Regions from separate parts of the Arthrobacter sp. TmtSoilC51 genome, predicted to be linked through region 1. Evidence: riboswitches for the same ligand, from Rfam matches in the RefSeq annotation. Region 1 holds a riboswitch; the other holds the start of a gene.

Region 1 (3,395 bases):
CAACTTGGATATGGACTCGCAGCGAGCCTGAACACGGCCAGCCTCAAGGCCGGGCTAAGTGTTTACGGGCCGCTTGAATCCACCCCACGGCAATGGGCCGTGCATACGGCCAGTGGAGTCCTCCTGGCCGACCACATTGTGGTGACGCGCTGCGCCCAGAGTCAACTGCGCCGCATGCTGGCCGATCTCGGCATCGCCATTGGCCAGAACCTCGTGGCAGCCATGCGTGCCGTCGGCATGCACTTGGTGGGCGTTGGCGAACTCATCACCCCCACGCCCAAGGAAGTACTCCGGCAAGCCAAAGCCGTGGGGCAAGCGATCTCATCCAAGGTGGCTCTCCCAGCTGGGCCGGGCATCGCCCTGGCGTAGAAACCACCGAAGGCCAGTTCAGTCCTTGCCTTAAACGAACAAAAATTAACTCAAAAGAGCGGTACGTAAAGGGTCGATTGCTAAAGGGCCGGTTACGAAAAAAGGCCGATGCCTTCGAAGACTTTGGTCCTCGAAGGCATCGGCCTTTTGAGCTGGAGCGTGAAGCTTAGGCGCCAGCGCGTACGTACGTGATGGGGCCTGTTGCGGTAAGCCAGCTGATCGGGTGGATGCCCGTCTGGTTACCGTTGATGCCACCGCTGATGGCCTGGCCGTTGCCGATGTAGATAGCTACGTGGCCGGACTGGACGATCATGTCACCGGGCTGGGGGTCGCTGACAACCTTGCCGTAGTTCATGAACTGCATGGGTGCGAGGTCGCCAACCGGAATGCCTGCGGAGCCGAGGGCCCTTTCGACCATCGCGGTGCAGTCCTGGAAGATGCCGATCTGGGCGTAAGCCGAGGCGACCATGGCAGCGTTAATGCCACCAACAGCCGGAGCTGCAGCAGCAGGGGCAGCCGCGACGGGAGCGGCAGCAGTGGTTGCCGCCGCCTGAACGGTAGCGGTCGCAGGAGCCTTGGCCGCCGGGGCCGGAGCAACGGGCGCCGGCTTTTCAATAACGGGAGCCGCTACGGAAGCAACCGCAGGGCGCTCGAAGTTGACCTTGGCCGTGGATGCGGCCGTAACAACCTTGGTGGGACCCTCGGTGACGGTCTCGGCGACCGTAGCAGGGCTGGAGTCGCGCTGAACAGGGGTTTCTGCTGCGTGGGCAGCAATGGAACCCGTAAGGACGAGGCCCGAAGCTGCTGCGATGACAGCGGCCTGGCGACCTGCGCCCGAGGCGTTGCTGGCAACGGCCTTGGAGATTGAGATGAACGGATTAGGACGTACGCTGTCCGCCTTACGACGGCCGCGAAGAATGCGTGAAGACATGAAAGAGCCTCTCCCGATGCCTGCGAGGTTAGCTGTCGGATTCGGATGGGAGTCACCCGGCCACTATCCCCCGCTGTTCAGCGGAAGCTTCGTGACTTCACCCCAAGGCGCGCTCTGAAAGCGGGCCAAAATGGGTTCCCCGTCTCTGCCGTAGGTTTGTCTGCGAACGGATTCCGGACTGCGGCAGAGCTAGGCAATCAGGCCGGAAGTGCCCGCTACGTGGAACAGGCACAGGTACAACCGTACGGGAAGATCATCTCAAAGTCACATTTACGTAACGAGAAGTTCAGTTTTGGCGTGTCGCGGTGACCATTTCGAGATCTTCGCAAGTATGTAGAAAACCTTGTTATTCCGGGGAATTTTCGCCATCCGGGTCGTTGGGAACCGCGAGTTTCTTCCGGGCTGTAACAGCGAGGAAGATCACCAGGGCAATCGCCACCACGGCGAGGCCAACGATGCTCCAGGGGAAGGGCTGGGAAGCGGCCGGAGCCGGCTCAATGTTTTCGGTACCGGGGGCCGCCGTGCCCGCCGTCGGAACAGCCACCGAAGCCGACTGGGAGGCACCTGCCTGGCCGCTCGCCGTCGTCGTGCTTGTCCCGGATGCCGTAAACGTAAAGGTGCCCTCGATGGGGTGCGAGTCGGAGCTGACCACGCGCCAGACCACCGTGTATTCGCCGGCCGGAGCACCCTGCCGAAGTTTCTGCACGGCCATGTTGTCGATGATTTCCACTGCGCCGTCCGCCCAGTTTTCGCCACCAGAGGTGACAGTCACACCCGAGCCGATGGCCAGCGGCCGGTTGTTGAACGTGATGGATACCGACGCCGGCACTTCAGTCACCCGGGCACCGTTCGCCGGGTTTGTTGATTCGGCGACGTCGTGGGCGGAGGCCGGGGCGGCGGCAAACAGCAACGCTGAAGCGAAAGCCAGCGCGGCGACGACGGCGGCCAGAAGCGGGCGGATGGTACGCATGGGGCGGTTTCTCCTAGTGTTGGCTTCCTTACAGACTAGGCGAATCGTCCCAGCGGCCCACATTGGCGGGCATAGGATTTGAGAGCAAACTCCCCCGATCCCCGGAGACCTTCATGCTTAAACAAGGTTCTGCAATCGACCGTTACTTCAAGATCTCCGAACGCGGTTCCACGTACTCGCGGGAAATACGTGGCGGATTCGCCACCTTCTTTGCCATGAGCTACATCGTTGTGCTGAACCCGCTGATCCTTTCCGGGGCAGACTCCAGCGGAGCTTCGCTCGGCTTCACGGCCGTCGCGGCCACTACGGCCTTTGTGGCCGGTATCCTCACCATCCTCATGGGCGCTTGGGCGAAGCACCCCTTCGCCGTGGCAACTGGCCTTGGCGTGAACGCATTCGTAGCGGTGACAGTTGCCTCCCACCCGGAGCTGACGTGGCCGGACATGATGGGCCTTGTGGTGCTTTCGGGCGTCACCATGCTGATCCTGGTCCTCACCGGATTCCGCACGGCCGTTTTCAAAGCCGTCCCGGAAGCTCTCAAGACGGCAATCGTGGTGGGCATTGGCCTCTTCATCGCCCTGATAGGCCTTGTCAACGCAGGCTTTGTCCGGCGCATCCCGGATGCCGCGGGCACCACTGTCCCGCTCGGCCTGGGTGTGGACGGCAAGCTGATGGGGTGGCCTACGTTGGTTTTCGCTGTCGGCCTGATCCTGACCATCGCGTTGGTAGTGCGAAAGGTCCGCGGCGCGATCCTGATCGGCATCGTGGTCTCCACTGCCCTGGCCGCCATCCTCGAATTCACGCTCCATATTGGCCCAAGCTTCGACGGCAAGAACGTCAACCCTCGCGGCTGGTCCCTCGTGGCTCCCACACTTTCCGAATGGGGCGCTCCGGACCTCTCCTTGATTGGTAAAGCCAACCCCTTCGGCGCCTTTGAGCACCTCGGTTTCGTGGCCGCCGCGCTGCTGGCTTTCGTGATCCTCCTCAGCATCTTCTTCGACGCCATGGGCACCATGGTGGGCCTGGCCAACGAGGCCGGAACCGTGGACGAGCACGGCAACATTCCCAACGTGGACCGCGTCCTCCAGGTTGATGCCCTCGGGGCAATCGTCGGCGGCGGCGCAT
Region 2 (3,395 bases), 710 kb from region 1:
AGGCTCAATAGTAAGTTTGCTTAGGAAGGGGTTCACCATGACCAGCTATGACCCGGAAGACGATCCGCGGACCTTCGGGGCCTCGGGCGCAACCGAGCGGGACGATACGGCCGGCGACACTGCGGGCGACCCGGGCGATGTCCACGCCGATCCGGATATGCGCCAGGAAGAGGACAAGGACCCCGCGGCATCGTCCAACCCCGATCCTGCGGACGGGAACATCACGGGACTGGAGCCCGGTGGCGGGGTGCCCCCGGGAGAAACCCCGCCGGGCGAGGGCAGTATGAGCGGCGACCAAGGCCACGAAGAGTAGGTCGTCTCCCAGCCGCTGTTTCGTCGCTGCCCAACAACGTAACAGCGGCCCAACGACGTAATAGCGGCGGCCGACTCCGGTTACGGCAGCCTCAGGATCTCCCCGAGGTCGTAATCAGCCGGCTCCTCCAGCTGGGAATAGGTGCAACTCCCTGGAGTCCGGTCCGGCCGCCACCGGCGAAACTGGGTGGTGTGCCGGAACCGCTCGCCCTCCATGTAGTCGTAGGCGACCTCGATGACGAGCTCTGGCCGGAGGGGAACAAAGGAGAAGTCCTTGCCAGCGCTCCACCGGCTCTGTGCGCCAGGCATGCGGGAGCCAGTGGTTGCTGCATCTCCTTGATCAGCCCACTGGCCCCAAGGATGTTCGCTGAACTCGGTCTGGTATGGCTCGAGTTCGGCCACCAGGCTTTCGCGCTTGGCCATGGGAAATGAAGCCACCACCCCAACGTGCTGCAGCTGGCCGGCGTCGTTATAGAGCCCGAGCAGCATCGACCCCACAACCTTTCCTGTCTTATGCCAGCGAAATCCAGCCACTACGCAGTCGGCGGTGCGTTCATGCTTGGTTTTGAACATGACCCGCTTATTCGGCTGGTATGTCCCGCCGAGCGGTTTGGAAAGTATGCCGTCCAGCCCAGCACCTTCCAGCTGCACGAACCAATCCTGCGCTTGGTCCAGTTCCGTCACCGCCGGCGTTACGTACACGGGCGCCTCAGCCTTGGCCAGGGCCTTCTCCAGGGCAGCGCGACGCTCGGAAAACGGCTTGTCCATGAGGTCCTCATCTCCTATCGCCAGGATGTCGAATCCAATGAAGGAGGACGGCGTCTTTTCAGCCAGCATCCGCACACGACTGTCGGCGGGGTGGATGCGCTGCTGAAGGCCTTCGAAGTCGAGCCTGTTGTTCGCTATGAGGACGATCTCGCCGTCGATGACGCACTTGTCCGGAAGGTTCTTCTTGAGGGCTTCCACCAGTTCCGGGAAATACCGTGTCATGGGGCGTTCGTTGCGGCTGCCCAGGATGATCTCGTCACCATCTTTGAAAACAATGGTCCTGAACCCGTCCCACTTGGGCTCGTAATGCCCCACATCCGGAATGTTGGGCACGGACTTGGCGAGCATGGGCGAAACGGGCGGCATCACGGGCAGGTCCATAGGACTATGTCTACCGGCCAGTACATGCCGAAAGCTAGTCTTGGGCGATGGATATCTTGGCCGTTCTTGTGGCCGTACTGGCAGCACCTGCCCTCATTGCGGCCCTTTGGTTCTGGGTCTCGCGCCAGAACAGCAAGGGGAAAGTCCGGCGCGGCGCCACGGGTGGGATGCTGGGTGTGGCGGACGAAATTTTCCGACCCGAGACCCATTACGCACACCAAGTCCAAAGGATCCAGCACGAGCTGCCCGCCCCGGCTCCGGCCCCGGAGCCTAAGTCCTAACCGACCTTCGCTCTGGAAGACGTCCCGCCCGTTACATTAATGTGACTTTAGTTTGCTGCTCATGTACCGTCGAAGAGCGACCCGTATCTCCGCTGGGCCGCTTCCGGGTTGACGCCGAGCTCTGCCGCAAACCGGAATCCGCCAGACTCGCGGCAGAGACGGGGGACCCAGAGTTCCCGGGCCTGATTCTCCATGGGCCCTTGGGGTGAAGCCGCCATGTGCGGCCGGACGGCCTCGTCCGAACCCGACAGCTAACCTCGCAGGCGTTGAGAGGCAACCACCATGTCCCCAACCATGGATCAGCCGCGCCGCGCCCAAATAGCGCGCGAGCGTACCCAGCCAACCGGACGCCGTCGGGCCCAACCCAGCGGATCCTCCACCAGTGCGCCAGCAGCAGAAGCAGCGTCAACAAGCACGACGCCGGAACCCACCGCTGCTTCTAATCCCACCACCGCGGCACCCACTACGCGCGCGGCCGCTCGCGCCGCAGAGCGTGAGCGGGCAGCCCAGGCGGTCATCGCTCTTGCTGAAACAACGCCCGCGGACTCTGCTCCGTTGGAACCGGCAACGGCTGCGATTCCAACTGTTCAAGCTCCCGCACCGATCGCCCCCGAACCGGCTTCCACTCCGGAGCCCGCCACTGCCGCCATCCCGACGGTGGATGCCGCTTCTTCCACTCCGGAGCCCGCCACTGCCGCCATACCGACGGTGGCCGCTGCTTCACCGATGCCCTCTGCATCCCCGGCACAGGCGAAGAGCCCCGCCCAGCTGGCGGCAGCCGCCACCGCTGCGGCTGGCCTCGCAAGCCGGAAGGCCCTCCGCACGCGAGCAGCCCAGCCCTCGGCAGGCGGTGCCCCTACGTTCGGAGCTTCATCCTTGGGCGGGTCATCAGTGGGTGGATCGTCCTTCAGCCACGAACCACACGCCGTCCTCACAAAGGCGGCCTCGGTCAAGACAATGGGCCAGCGCATGGCAGTCGTCGCCGGAGCTTTGGGCTTGGTATTGACCGTTGGCACCGTGAGCCAGGCCTTCGAGCTTCCCTTCTTCGGGCAGGAAACACCGGCCCAGGAAGCCAGTGACGCAAAGACTGGTGGCGACAGCAGGCAGTCAACCTCGGCCACCCCCGCACCCAGCTCGTCCAACTCCACTGCTGCTTCGGCGGCCACCAGCGAGGCCGGACAGCCGGCAACTGTTGCAACGCAGTCGTCAGAAGAGGCACCCGCTCAGGGATCGCCGTCGTCCCTTCCGACTCCGCAAGTTTCACTCGCGGATCCTGTCTGGGTTCCTTCGGCAGTCCCGTCGGCTGTTGTTCCTGTGCCGGGCGTGACAACTCCTGTCCCAACCCAGCCAGCCCCGAGCCCGGTTCCGTCGGACACGGTTACCACCCCACCTGCCACGACGACGCCGGCCCCCACTGTCACTCCGGCGCCTACTCCAACACAGGCTCCGGCGCCAAAGCCAAAGCCGACCGGCAGTCCCAGCACCACGCCGTCCAATGGTTCAGCCCTGGACCTGGACGCCGTACTTGACGGCGCCACAGGGATTTTGAAGTGAGCACGCGACTTCCCAGGACCAGCACGCACGTCGGGTGGCACGGCCGGTACTGCAGCAGCAGCCGGACGGCCACGTTCCGCCGCCGGTTGGGCCGCTGGA

The links. A riboswitch is a leader RNA that binds a small molecule or an ion and turns the genes downstream of it on or off. The one in region 1 is predicted to bind cyclic di-AMP.
Region 2: it holds a riboswitch for cyclic di-AMP, as region 1 does, so the genes downstream of both, ACZ5G6_RS21960 (hypothetical protein) here and ACZ5G6_RS01885 (NlpC/P60 family protein) in region 1, are expected to answer to the same signal.

What each region holds. Positions count from the first base shown of each region.
Region 1 covers NZ_AP035877.1:381,125-384,519, reverse strand. The annotation lists gene ACZ5G6_RS01890 (NAD(P)/FAD-dependent oxidoreductase) at 1-369, shown strand, start outside; gene ACZ5G6_RS01885 (NlpC/P60 family protein) at 536-1,300, opposite strand; cyclic di-AMP (ydaO/yuaA leader) riboswitch at 1,304-1,472, opposite strand; gene ACZ5G6_RS01880 (copper resistance CopC family protein) at 1,647-2,270, opposite strand; gene ACZ5G6_RS01875 (NCS2 family permease) at 2,384-3,395, shown strand, end outside.
Region 2 covers NZ_AP035877.1:4,806,908-4,810,302, forward strand. The annotation lists gene ACZ5G6_RS21945 (DUF6480 family protein) at 38-313, shown strand; gene ACZ5G6_RS21950 (ATP-dependent DNA ligase) at 394-1,461, opposite strand; gene ACZ5G6_RS21955 (hypothetical protein) at 1,509-1,742, shown strand; cyclic di-AMP (ydaO/yuaA leader) riboswitch at 1,872-2,022, shown strand; gene ACZ5G6_RS21960 (hypothetical protein) at 2,025-3,296, shown strand.